DNA from 4 places in the Paenibacillus sp. OAS669 genome. Region 3 is predicted to be linked to each of the others. Evidence: riboswitches for the same ligand, from Rfam matches in the RefSeq annotation. Region 3 holds a riboswitch; each other region holds the start of a gene.
What was found. A riboswitch is a leader RNA that binds a small molecule or an ion and turns the genes downstream of it on or off. The one in region 3 is predicted to bind cobalamin.

Region 1 (3,195 bases), on a different contig from region 3:
AAAGGGGAATGGAACGACAAGCAGTATGCTGAATTTATCCGGGAGCAAATCGATACCTGGATCAAGATCCAGGAAGAAATCGGCATCGACGTGCTTGTACACGGTGAGTTTGAGAGAACCGACATGGTGGAGTTTTTTGGTGAAAAGCTCGCGGGATTTGCATTTACCCAAAATGGATGGGTACAATCCTACGGTTCCCGCTGCGTCAAGCCGCCGGTGATCTACGGAGATGTAGCGTTCATTGGTGAAATGACCGTTGAAGAAACCAAGTACGCCCAGTCCAAGACGAGCCATCCTGTAAAAGGAATGCTGACAGGACCTATCACCATCATGAACTGGTCGTTTGTCCGTGAGGATATCCCGCGCGAGCAGATTGCCTACCAATTGGCTTATGCTCTCAGACAAGAAGTAGAAGCGTTGGAGAAGGCAGGCATTGGCATGATTCAGGTGGATGAGCCGGCAGTACGCGAGGGTTTACCGCTTAAAGAGTCGGAGCAGGCAGATTATCTTGCATGGGCTGTCAAAGCTTTTCGCATTGCCACCTGCACAGTTCAAAAAACAACGCAGATCCATACCCATATGTGCTACTGTGAGTTCCATGACATGATAGATTCCATTGAAGCGATGGACGCGGACGTTATTTCCATCGAGACATCCCGCAGCCACGGCGAATTAATCCACAGCTTCGAGTTGAACACTTACAAGCTGGGAATCGGCTTGGGTGTGTATGACATTCATAGTCCGCGTATTCCGAGCGTAGAGGAAATGACAGGAATGATAGAACGTGCATTGCGTGTGTTAGATCCCAAATTGTTCTGGATCAATCCGGATTGCGGTCTGAAGACACGCGGTCTTGAAGAAACGGTTGCTTCTCTGCGCAATATGGTGGAGGCGACTAAGACGGCTCGTGCCAAATACGAGCAGTCCGTGACAAACTAAGTGGCAGGGTATACTCCATAATAAGACAGAGACAGACGTTACGGTGAATAGAAAGGCAATTCTATTGGATCTGTTCAAGCCGATGGTGAAAAGCGGTATTCGTTTCGCGGAATGTGAAAGATATAGCAGTTCAATTTTCTTTGTACCCAGGACTAAATAACTAATTTTTCGGATGATTAGGACCTGCGCAGCATGCGCCGGGTCTTTTTTGTCATCGACAAAAGGCTTGCTGCAGCAAGTCTCAGCGGCATTTTATATGCATGAAAATGACTGTCAGCTATAGGCTGAAGTCTATAAAAATACTAAAACAAGGGCCATCCTATCCATTGACAAATACCATATATTGATATAGATTATTTATTGCCAACTATATATTGTTGTGACAGGTGCTTTTCGTTCAATAGAACGAGAAAGCTTAATAGGGAAGTCCGGTGAGAAGCCGGCGCGGTCCCGCCACTGTAAGAGAGGAGGATCGGTCTTGTATGCCACTGGCTTAGGAACCAAACAAGCTGGGAAGGCGGATCGATCATGATGATTCTCTAGCCAGGAGACCTGCCTGATCATTGACACGGCCTGCGGAGAACAGGAAGGTGTCCGTTACGTCTTTAATGAAGTATGTACATTTGCATGCTCGTTTCAGCGCATTCGGCCCTGTTAGCCGAACGCGCTTTTTTATGCCTGCTCCGCGAGGGACTAAGGAAGGGGAAGAAATGCATGTTGATCGCTTATGACTCCAAGACGGGAAATGTTCGCCGTTTTGTCGAAAAGCTGAATATGCGAGTGGTTCAAATAGAGGAAATGATGACGGTGAACGAACCGTTCGTTCTAATCACCTATACTACGGGCTTCGGTCAAGTGCCTCAGAAAGTGATGTCCTTTCTTCAAAAGAATCATGCGAATCTCATGGGAGTTTCAGCTAGCGGTAATCGGAATTGGGGAGAAGGCTTTGCCCGAAGCGCCGATCTTATCGCGAAATTATATAAAGTACCGGTAGTAAGCAAGTTTGAGCTTTCAGGAACGAAGCAGGATGTAGAGCGGTTTAAACAGGAGGTGCGTTTGGTTGCTGCATATTGAATTGAACAATTTGTTGCTGCAAAGAGATACGGACGGCTTTTTTCAATTGGAAAAGGATAAGGAAGCCGTAAAGGCGTTTATGGAGGAAGTACATAGCAAAAGCGTACAATTCGCGGATACGAGTGCGAAAGTGCGCTATATGATCGATAACGACTATTACGAGGATGTATATCAGCAGTATTCACCGGCTGACGTTGAGGAAATTTACGAAATCGCACATAACTATCGCTTCGAATTTCCTTCCTACATGGCGGCATCCAAGTTTTATACGGATTACGCAGTGAAGAGCAATGACCGCACGATGTACTTGGAGCATTACCCGGATAGAGTGGCGATTGTAGCGCTGCATCTGGCTCGTGGAGATATGAATACGGCTAGAACGCTGACTACGGCCATGATGGACCAACGAGTGCAGCCGGCGACTCCGACATTTCTGAATGCAGGCAAGAGCCGTCGTGGGGAAATGGTTTCGTGCTTTTTGCTGGAAATGGACGATTCCCTGAATTCGATTAACTATGTTCTCGGCACTTGCATGCAGCTTTCCAAAATCGGCGGAGGAGTGGCGGTCAATTTATCCAAATTACGCGGCCGCGGAGAACCGATTAAGGATGTAGAAGGTGCGGCAAAAGGCATTATGCCGGTGCTCAAATTGATGGAGGATGCCTTCTCCTATGCCGATCAAATGGGGCAGCGCAGAGGGTCGGGAGCTGCTTATTACAACATTTTCGGATGGGATATTATGGAACTGCTGGACAGCAAGAAGATCAATGCCGATGAAAAAACACGCCTCAAGACTTTATCGATCGGTTTGATCATCCCTAACAAGTTCTATCAGCTGGCGGAAGAAAACAAGCCTCTGCACGTGTTTGCTCCTTATTCCGTTTATAAAGCGTATGGAACCCATTTGGATGATATGGATCTTGATGCTATGTATGATGAATTACTGGCTAATGATCGTGTGCGTAAGAAAGTCGTGATGAGCGCACGCGATATGATGATCAAGATCTCCATGATTCAGCTGGAATCAGGCTATCCTTACATTATGAACAAAACCAATGCCAATCGCGTACACCCACTGAAGCAGCTGGGCGCGATAAAAATGTCGAACCTCTGCACGGAAATTTTCCAGCTGCAGGAGACATCGGAAATCAACGATTACGGCCAGCCGGATAGAATCCGCCG
Region 2 (3,195 bases), on a different contig from region 3:
CCCACAGTACGTAGATTGCTCCCCCGATAAGGGAAAGAGGCAGCAGCAGCCGATAGTCCGGCCCAACGATCAGCCGCAGCAAATGCGGCACAATCAGGCCGACAAAGCCGACGACCCCGGAGACCGACACGGCCGCTGCCGTAATCAGCGTTGCAGCCGCCAGCACAATAAGCTTCGTTCGCTCGACCCTTATACCCAGATAGGCCGCCTGCTGCTCGCCCAAAGCGAATAAATTCATCGCTCTTCCATAGCCGAACAGGATCATGACGCCGATCGCCAAGTAGGGCAGCAGCACAAGCGAATACATCCAGCCCCGAAGCGCCAGGCTGCCCATCAGCCAAAACACAATTTCATTAATAACCTGCTTGGACATCGCGACCATAAACGAGACGAAGGCCCCGAGAAAGGCCTGCATGACGACCCCGGATAAAATCAGGGCTTCCATCCGTATCTTGCCGCCCGTTCTTGCGATAATAATCACAGTAATCAAGGATAGCGCTCCTGTAATGAATGCGACAACCGGAACGGTTGCCGAGCCCAGTAGGGCAAACTGCAGCCCGAACAAGATCAGGAAAGCAGCGCCGACCGAGGCGCCCGAAGAAACCCCCAGCGTATAGGGATCTGCCAGCGGATTGCGCAGCACTCCCTGGAAGGCCGCTCCCGCAATACCCAAGGAGGCGCCGACCAGCACCCCCAGCAGTACGCGGGGCAGCCGGACGCGCCAAATAATCTGCTCGGAGGCCGGCTGCCAATCTACTGGAACCGAGCCTCCGATTCCGGGCAGATGATGCGCCAGAATGCCCCATACATGCAGGAGCGGCACATGAACCGTACCGATGGATAAACTGATCGTCACGGAAAGAAGAAGGAGCAGCACCCCCGCTCCTCCCCATGCCATTAGCTTCCGCTTCATTTTATTTCACCAATTCCGGATAAATGCCTTTGGCTACATCTACCAGCGCTGCTGTAATCCGCGGTCCCGGACGGCTGATCGAGTCCTTATCCAACCCCGCCAGCTTGTTGTTTTTGATCGCATCGACATTAGCCCAGCTGGTCCGCTCTCTAATGATTTGATCCATGGACTTCTTGGAATTTTCATCGATCAGATTTTTCGGGTACAGAATCACTTGAGGATTATCCGCGATCACCTTTTCTTCATTCAGCTTCGCGTACCCGGTAATGTCGGAAGAGACATTAATACCGCCAGCCAAGGTGATCAGCTCATCCATGAATTCTCCCTTCCCTACCGTCCAGCCAGGAGAAAATTCCATGAGCACCCTTTTCTTTTGCTCCGGCTTCAGATCCTTGACGGCATCCGTAACCTTCTGACGCTCCGCCTTCATAGAAGCCACCAGCTTCTCCGCCTGCTCCTGCTTGTCAAAAATTTGTCCGAATTTCAAAATATTGTTCATGACGTCGTCAATCGTCTTGGGCTCTACCTTAAACACATTTACATTCAAGCCCCTCAGCTGCTCGACGGCTGCTGTTTTGAGCGATACGCCCGACAGCACGACATCCGCGTTAGCCGCAATCAGCGCTTCCTCATTCGGCTTCACGATGCTGCCCATCTTAGGCTTCTTCTTCGCTTCCTCCGGATAATCGCAAAAGTCGGATACGCCGACGACTTTGTCGCCCAAGCCTAGAGCGAACAGAGTCTCCGTCTCGCTGGGAGACACCGACACAATCTTGGCCGGCGCCTTTTCAAAGGTAAACTCCTTGCCTGTTGCATCCTTCACTTTCAACGGATATACTGTAGCCTTTGCGTTCGCGGCTGGAGGGCTTGTCTGTTCTCCGCTGCTCGCTTTAGCCGGCTCCTTCAAATCTGCCGTCCCCGAGGGCTTCGTCTCCTTCGGCGCGCAGCCGGCTGCGCTGAACACAAGCGCCAGGCCCAATACGGCCGCCAGCCATTTTTTTCTGCCGCTTCGTTTCATTTCACTCCACATTGTGGTACCTCCCTTTGTCCTTCCATCCCATTGTATCGTTCCTGTTCCATGTCCCGGTTTGCATGCACGTCAAAAACCCTCTGATCCTGATCGCTGCAATTAGGAAGCAGAGGGCATGCGATTGCAGACGCTGTCCGTTATTCTGAACGACAGCGCGTGCAAACGACGCTCCTTTTTCCTCGAAAGGCCCGGTCTATTCCCGATTAGGCAGGTTTCCTGGCTTATGGAGTTGTACGGAGGCCTCGCCTTCCCATTCCGGTTCAGAACAGTGGCAATATGAGACTCTCCCTCCAAAATACAGTGGCGGGACCGCTCCGGATTCACACCGGCTTCCCTTTTAACCTGCCGGCTTGTTAAGCAGACAGGCACCTAGTCGGTAACTCTATGAAATTAAAGTCAGACCTGCCTATGCAGCAGGAACGTCCATTAGGTCTATTTTTGCGCGATGACCTTCATCACCTGCAAGCCTTTTTCCAGATTTTTGGCATTGGCCGGAATGAAGGCTACCAAATCTTTGCCATTCAAATTAAGCTCTGTAAACCATTTGGTTTGTTCCAAAGGAATACCGTACAAATGCTTCTCTTTCTTGGGCGCTGCATTCTTATCCTTGGAATCTACCGGGAGCTCCAGCACGCCTCCGGGAAAATCCTCCTGCTTCGCCACATCATCCAGACTGACATATCCGCCCTGCTGGCCTATCGTTTTAAACTGCTCCGTCGGCACAATAATAATACTGTTATCTCCCGCCGCAATTTCTACAACCAATTTATCCATAGAAAACATCGGCGTGGTCTGAATCTTTACGGTCGGAGCTTCGCCAAGCTTCGTTTGCAGCGCAGCCTGCAGCTTATCTCCCACCTCGTTCGGAATTCCATTGGGGCCTGTCATAAAAATCAATACATCAGCCTTGGGTCCCCCGCCGCAGCCGGCTAGCACCAGCAGCAGCATGATGATGAGCATGAATTTCCCTTTCATGTTCCCTCTCCTTATAGATGCGCTTTCTTGGATTGCTGTTACCCCCAATCATATCATAAATGTCTCGTTTCTTTCAAAACTAGAGATAAAAAAAGGAGAAGGCCGCAGGCTGAAATGTAAAAAAAGGAACCGTTACCGGCTCCTCTTATTTCGATTCATATACTCATTTATCTTTTTGTCCAGGATCATGCTGATCTTCACAACTTCCGGTGAGGTCAAGCATTGCTCGCTCTGAACCAGTCGTTCGAGCTCCTGGCGCAACCTATAAATCTCTTCT
Region 3 (3,195 bases):
TTAATCGCCGCATACCGCGTTTTCAATTTGGAAAACCGGCACCTCTTGGTGACGATAGCCTTCTACTTCCTTTACTCTTTTAAAATATTTATGGAATCGCTCATTCGGATGACCATCCGAAATATACCGCTGTACAATCCGTTCGATCATGTCTACCAGTTGATCCGGCTCAATCCCCTCGGCGACCGGCTGTCCCGGATGCGCATTGCGCCCGACTGTCTTGCCGCCCAGGAACAAATCGAATTTCTCCTTCCGGTATACGATGCCGATATCCTCGTGCACCGCCCCATAACAAGCCATTCCGCACCCGTTCAAGCCGATGCGCAGCTCCTTCGGCACGCTCAAGCCGCCGATCCGCTTCTGCAGCTCCTCGGCGTACGGAATCGCATCCGCCTTCTCCGCATTGCAAAAGTCGCAAGCTTTAAGCTGCGCTACATCGCCGATCGGCGCCAGCAGGAAGCCTTCCTGCCGCAGCTTCGTCGTAATGTCATCGGGATTCGATGTCGGAACCCGGATAATCATTTGGTGATGGGGCGTGTACTCCATCGTCCCCGTCTCGCCAACGACCTCAGCCAGCGCAAGCATCTGTCTGGCGGTAAAACGCTTCTCGGCGACGCCCGGACTTACCGCAAGCTCGAAGATCGCTTGCTGGCGGAACAATCCCGCCGAGGCAGGCGTGCTGCCCGGCTCCGTGACCACGCCTCGGCTGAGATCGGACAGGCGCAGCGCCTCCATCGCCAGCATTAGCGGCGAGTCGGTACCGGGGCCGCTGCTCCGCTCCTCGCGCTCAGCCACGCTGACCGCGCTGGCAGCCAGCACCGCTCCGCCCGTGCTTCCGCCGCCGGCGGAGCTTGCAGGAGCCGTCTCCCTTACGGTGCGGGCCACGGCTTCCAGGCCGCTTTCCACTTGGCCTTCGCCTTCCCAAGCCCAATCCTCGTCATCCGCATCGACCGCCACTGCCTCGTCCCACTGCCGCAGCGCCCAAGGCTCCGCCGCTTCCTGCAGCCGCTGGTGCGGCTTAAGCGGCTGTACATCGGCGCCGAGCGTATACTTGCGCTGATAACCGCGCGGGGTGATCATCAGACCGTCGTAGACCGTCGTCGACGCATTGCCGATAATGACCGTCGTCAGCATCCCGATCTCATGATCGAGCATATCGCGCAAAGTTGTCAGCACCACATGCTGACGGTCCCGGTAGGCACTCTTCACGATGCCGACCGGCGTCTCCGGCGAGCGGTATTTCAGCAATATGCGCTGCGTCTCCACAATTTGCCGGGTTCGTCTGCCGCTGCGGGGGTTGTACAGCGCAATGACGAAGTCCGCCTGGGCCGCCGCCTCGACGCGCCGGGCAATCAGCTCCCACGGCGTCAGATGATCGCTTAAGCTTATCGTGCAGGCATCGTGCATGACCGGGGCCCCAAGCAGCGAGGCGGAAGAGTTAATCGCCGATATGCCGGGGATTATCTCGACTTCCACGCCGCCGTCCCGCCTCCAGCCTTTTTCCATCAGCACCTCGTACACCAGTCCGGCCATCCCGTATACACCGGCATCGCCGCTCGAGATAACCGCTACCTTTTTCCCGGCCTCCGCTTGCCGAACGGCCTCCTGAGCCCGGCTCACTTCCTCCGTCATCCCCGTCCGTACAATCTCCTGATCGGTGAGAAGTCCACGGATAAGATCCACGTACGTGTTATAGCCGATGATAACTTCACTTTCTTCAATGGCCTCCCGCGCCCGTTTCGTAATATGCTCGAAGCTTCCCGGTCCGAAGCCGATGATAAGCAGTTTTCCCGCCATTCGCCGCACATCCTTTCCTTCCTATATAAATACATCATGATGGTTGCCTCTCGAACATGTCTTCCTTACTTTTATGCAGCACAAAAAAGAGCATTCCTACAGAAAGTGTTAGAAATGCTCTTGCAGCCCGCGTTCTCAAGAATTCCAATGACACTGTATCCGATATGCCATTACCATTCCATAAGTAAGCCGATCTCTAACACCTCCCTATCCTCGTAGGTCAACAGTGTTTTGAAATTAGGCAGGTCTCCTGACTTCGAGCTTCGTCATCCGATTCCCTTCCCAGACGCGCTCTATGGCGCTCCAGTGGCAACAACATCGGCATAACAAGCCTTTCTTATGGAAAGGCACTCTTCACAGTGGCGGGACCGTGCCGGCTTTGCACCGGGCTTCCCTTTTAAGCCAAATGAGGCATGATTTCATTCGGCACCTAATTCATCCGTATTTGATTGTCCAGAGTCATCATATCACCCGAAGCGAAGCTTTGTCTATAACTGCGCGCCCTCCCTCCGCTAACGACAAGCCGTTCGATGCCCCGGGAGGTATGGGCCGAAGTTCTTATTTTTTACAGCATACCCATTGAAACAAAACGATAGCTTACGAACAATATAGCCGACTATACAGAAGAGCTGGAATGAGGAAGGTCAGCCGATTTACAACAGCAAAGGTGGAAGGATGCTCTATGAAATACGGGCAGCGAATAGCCAAACTGCGGAGCAAAGGGTACATGACCCAGGAAGAGCTTGCCTATAAAGTAGGAATTACCCGTTCCGCCCTTTCTCATTATGAAAATAATAGAAGAGAGCCGGATTACGAAACCATTCAAAAAATTGCCGATATATTCGGCGTATCGATAGACTATTTGATGGGCCGCACGGATCATCCCGGAAGCTTTGCGGACGGCACGGAGGAATTTATCAGCTATCTTGAGCTTTCGGACGAAGCTATTCTGGACAAATTCATTCTGACTATTGACGGAAGAGAACTCACACTGGAGGAGTCCAAAAGCTTCATCGCTTTCATTCGGTCCGAGCGTTCTCTCCCTGCCGACAAAAATAAGCCATGATGAGGTACGGCTACTTGCTGTACTCCATCATGCCTAGTTCCTTGTACATATATGAAAATAACGGTTTATCGAGGCCTTTGTATTGAGGCTTGATCGGTTCTTTCACGGCTTCTTGAAGAGCCAGCCATTGATCGTACTTGTCTCTGGGGATACCGAGTTGATTCAGGACGGTGTCGATATCCACCGTTTTCTTGTTCTCTTCCATTTGCAACCCACACTCCATCTCGTCTCATAGACTTTCAATGTCTAGTATTATATCGGAGATGTTCAAAAAAAGGTGTCGCATACTGGGAGGGTTTTCGTTAAAAACACCGATCATTTTGTCGAATAAG
Region 4 (3,195 bases), on a different contig from region 3:
GACCAGCGATCAGATTGTGACGGAAGTGGAGCAGCGGATGCTATCGAACCTGAAGGGCGAGATCTCGGAGCGCACGCTGGATCAGGCGTATGCCCAGTATGAGGAGCTATTTGACTCCACGTATGGCGGTTTTGGCGATAAACCCAAGTTCCCTACCTCGCATAATCTCTCGTTTCTTATGCGGTATTACCATCGCACCGGCAAAGAGCTTGCACTGCAGATGGTAGAGAAGACGTTAGATGCAATGCATCGGGGCGGTATGTACGATCATGTCGGCTTCGGATTTGCGAGATACTCTGTAGACGAGAAGTGGCTGGTGCCGCATTTTGAGAAAATGCTCTATGATAACGCGCTGCTGGCCTGGACCTACCTGGAAGCCTATCAACTGACTGGTAAGGCGAAATATTCCCGTACGTCCGAAGAGATATTCGCTTATGTGCTTAGGGATATGACCGACCAGGCAGGCGGCTTCTACTCTGCGGAGGATGCCGACTCGGAAGGGCACGAGGGGAAGTTCTACATATGGGAACAGGATGAGATTCTGAAAGTATTAGGCCCCGAGGACGGCAAGCTTTATAGCGACCTTTATGATATTACCAAGGAAGGCAATTTTGAAGGCCGGAGCATTCCTAACTTGATCCAGCATGATGTGGATAATTATGCCCGGCTCAAAGGATTGGATCCCGATCTATTATCTGAAACCATCGGGAGATGCCGACAAACCTTGTTTGCATACCGTGAGCAGCGCGTACATCCGGGTAAGGACGATAAAGTACTGACCTCCTGGAACGGACTTATGATCATGGCCTTGTCCAGAGGCTATAAAGTGCTGGAACGGTCGGAATATCTGGAGGCGGCCTCCAGTGCGGCTCGCTTTATTGTCTCCCGATTAAGGCGTCCGGATGGAAGGCTGCTTGCCAGATACAGGGACGGAGAAGCGGCGTTCGCCGCATACCTGGATGACTATGCGTTCCTGGTATGGGGACTAATCGAGCTGTATGAAGCGTCTTTTGAGCTCGAATATTTGCAGCTGGCTGTCGAGCTTAATGGACAGATGATCGAATTATTCTGGGATGAGGAACAGGGCGGTTTATTCTTCTACGGAAGCGACAGCGAGCAGCTGTTTTCCCGGAACAAGGAGATTTACGACGGTGCGCTGCCTTCCGGCAATGCGGTAGCTGCCATGAATTTCTTGAAGCTGTCCAAGCTGACCTATGACGCCAGGCTGTCGCAGATTGCCGAGAGGCAATTGCAAGCCTTCGCAGGCTCGGTTGAACGGTATCCGACAGGACATTCGATGCTTCTGATCGCTCTGGATTATGCGTACAGTCCTTCCAGCGAGATTGTCATTGCCGGGGATCCCGAATCCGGGACAACCAAGGAGATGCTTGCCGCGGTGCGCCAAGGCTTCAGACCCCATTCCTCCGTATTCTTGGTACCGCCGGGGGAAGAGGGCGAGAAGGTTCGTCAATTCCTTCCTGTAGTTCAGGACAAACAGGCAATCGGCGGCAGGCCGACGGCGTATGCTTGCGAGAATTTTGCATGTCATTCCCCGATTACAGATTTGGAAGAGCTGGAAGAAGTGCTGCATTCTTCATAAGAACTATCTCCTTAACGGAAAGCCTCCTTTTTTTATCAAGGAGGTTTTTTGTATTCCAAGAAGGAATTTGACGACATGCCACGAATATGGAATAGCTGTACTAATATTATTGGAGCATGAATATCCATTAGGTGCCTTTGTGAAGACAAAGGGTAACAGGGAATCGGGTGCAAATCCCGAGCGGTCCCGCCACTGTAAACGGGGAGTATCTTTCATCATGTCACTCGGTGTAACGACCGGGGAAGGCGAAGGAAGCGAAGATCCGTAAGCCAGGAGACCTACCTGATGGTATGCACCCAGATCCCTTCGCGGAAAGGAGAGGTGTACGAGAATGAATCGGCAAACATTAGAGGTGTTGTCGTATTTTCACACGTACCCGTGACCTATCCTGCTGGATAGGTCTTTTTGTTTCATCACATTAATGATGGAGGATGTATCGGATGAGTAGAAGAAAATGGGGCAGCAGCCTGCTGCTGGTGTTAGGGTTCGTCTTGTACCTGATGGTCAATGAGCCGCAATCGGCGTATGCCATGCATATTATGGAGGGCTTTTTGCCGCTCGGCTGGGCTGTATTTTGGTGGGTCGTCTTCATTCCTTTCTTTATTCTTGGCCTGAGAGCTTTAATCCGTATTACGAAAGAAACCCCTGAGCTCAAAATTATGCTGGGCTTGGCCGGAGCATTTACCTTCGTATTATCTGCACTGAAGATCCCTTCGGTCACAGGCAGCAGCTCGCATCCGACCGGAACCGGTCTAGGAGCCGTGATGTTCGGCCCTCTGCCGATGAGCGTATTAGGCTCCATTGTATTGCTGTTTCAAGCCTTGCTTTTGGCGCATGGCGGTTTAACGACGCTGGGAGCCAACGCTTTTTCGATGGCTGTGGCCGGACCGGTCGTAGGGTATTTTGTCTATAGATGGATGATGCAGGCGACAGGGAAACAAAAATGGTCCATTTTCATAGCAGCGGCTTTGGCAGATTTATCTACCTATGTAGTCACTTCCTTGCAGCTGGCGCTGGCATTCCCGGCGGAGCAGGGGGGTATCGCGGCTTCCTTCGTGAAATTCGGTGGTATTTTTGCCATTACCCAAATCCCTCTGGCTATCAGTGAAGGCCTTCTGACGGTATTGATCTGGAACTGGCTTCAAGCTTACAGCCCGAATGAATTGTCCCTGCTTCAACGCAAAATGAAAGGAGCCCGCGAATCATGAAAACCAGCTCGAAAAATATGCAGATACTGGCTGCCGTAGTCTTATTGGCCGCTTTACCATTGCTGCTTGTCAAAGGGGATTTCGGAGGCGCGGATGATGCGGCCGAGGAAGTGATCAAATCGCTCCATCCGTCCTACGAACCTTGGTTCTCTTCCTTCATAGAGCCTCCTCCGGAAACGGAAAGCATGCTGTTTGCCCTGCAGGCCGCCCTGGGAGCCGGATTTATCGGATACACGATCGGTTTATTCAAAGGAAGAGCGACCAAGCGTAACCATGATTAAACAAATCGACGTCATTTCTTATAGCAATAAGCTGCGAGCCGTTTCTCCCATGTGGAAAAGCGGTTTCGCTGCTCTTTTGCTCCTGCTGTCCTATCTGTCTCATCCT

Region 1: linked by a shared signal. The riboswitch ahead of nrdI (class Ib ribonucleoside-diphosphate reductase assembly flavoprotein NrdI) and the one ahead of cobJ (precorrin-3B C(17)-methyltransferase) in region 3 are both predicted to bind cobalamin.
Region 2: linked by a shared signal. The riboswitch ahead of GGC63_RS04750 (ABC transporter substrate-binding protein) and the one ahead of cobJ (precorrin-3B C(17)-methyltransferase) in region 3 are both predicted to bind cobalamin.
Region 4: linked by a shared signal. The riboswitch ahead of GGC63_RS05715 (energy-coupling factor ABC transporter permease) and the one ahead of cobJ (precorrin-3B C(17)-methyltransferase) in region 3 are both predicted to bind cobalamin.

The regions. Positions count from the first base shown of each region.
Region 1 is NZ_JADBDR010000004.1:104,288-107,482, reverse strand. It holds gene metE (5-methyltetrahydropteroyltriglutamate--homocysteine S-methyltransferase) at 1-939, shown strand, start outside; cobalamin riboswitch at 1,307-1,514, shown strand; gene nrdI (class Ib ribonucleoside-diphosphate reductase assembly flavoprotein NrdI) at 1,654-2,013, shown strand; gene nrdE (class 1b ribonucleoside-diphosphate reductase subunit alpha) at 2,000-3,195, shown strand, end outside.
Region 2 is NZ_JADBDR010000001.1:1,172,437-1,175,631, forward strand. It holds gene GGC63_RS04745 (FecCD family ABC transporter permease) at 1-913, opposite strand, end outside; gene GGC63_RS04750 (ABC transporter substrate-binding protein) at 915-1,943, opposite strand; cobalamin riboswitch at 2,132-2,331, opposite strand; gene GGC63_RS04755 (hypothetical protein) at 2,376-2,918, opposite strand; gene GGC63_RS04760 (aspartyl-phosphate phosphatase Spo0E family protein) at 3,051-3,195, opposite strand, start outside.
Region 3 is NZ_JADBDR010000009.1:9,981-13,175, forward strand. It holds gene cobJ (precorrin-3B C(17)-methyltransferase) at 1-1,797, opposite strand; cobalamin riboswitch at 2,020-2,246, opposite strand; gene GGC63_RS19875 (helix-turn-helix domain-containing protein) at 2,480-2,863, shown strand; gene GGC63_RS19880 (hypothetical protein) at 2,874-3,068, opposite strand.
Region 4 is NZ_JADBDR010000002.1:66,562-69,756, forward strand. It holds gene GGC63_RS05710 (thioredoxin domain-containing protein) at 1-1,600, shown strand, start outside; cobalamin riboswitch at 1,713-1,901, shown strand; gene GGC63_RS05715 (energy-coupling factor ABC transporter permease) at 2,041-2,808, shown strand; gene GGC63_RS05720 (energy-coupling factor ABC transporter substrate-binding protein) at 2,805-3,089, shown strand; gene cbiQ (cobalt ECF transporter T component CbiQ) at 3,082-3,195, shown strand, end outside.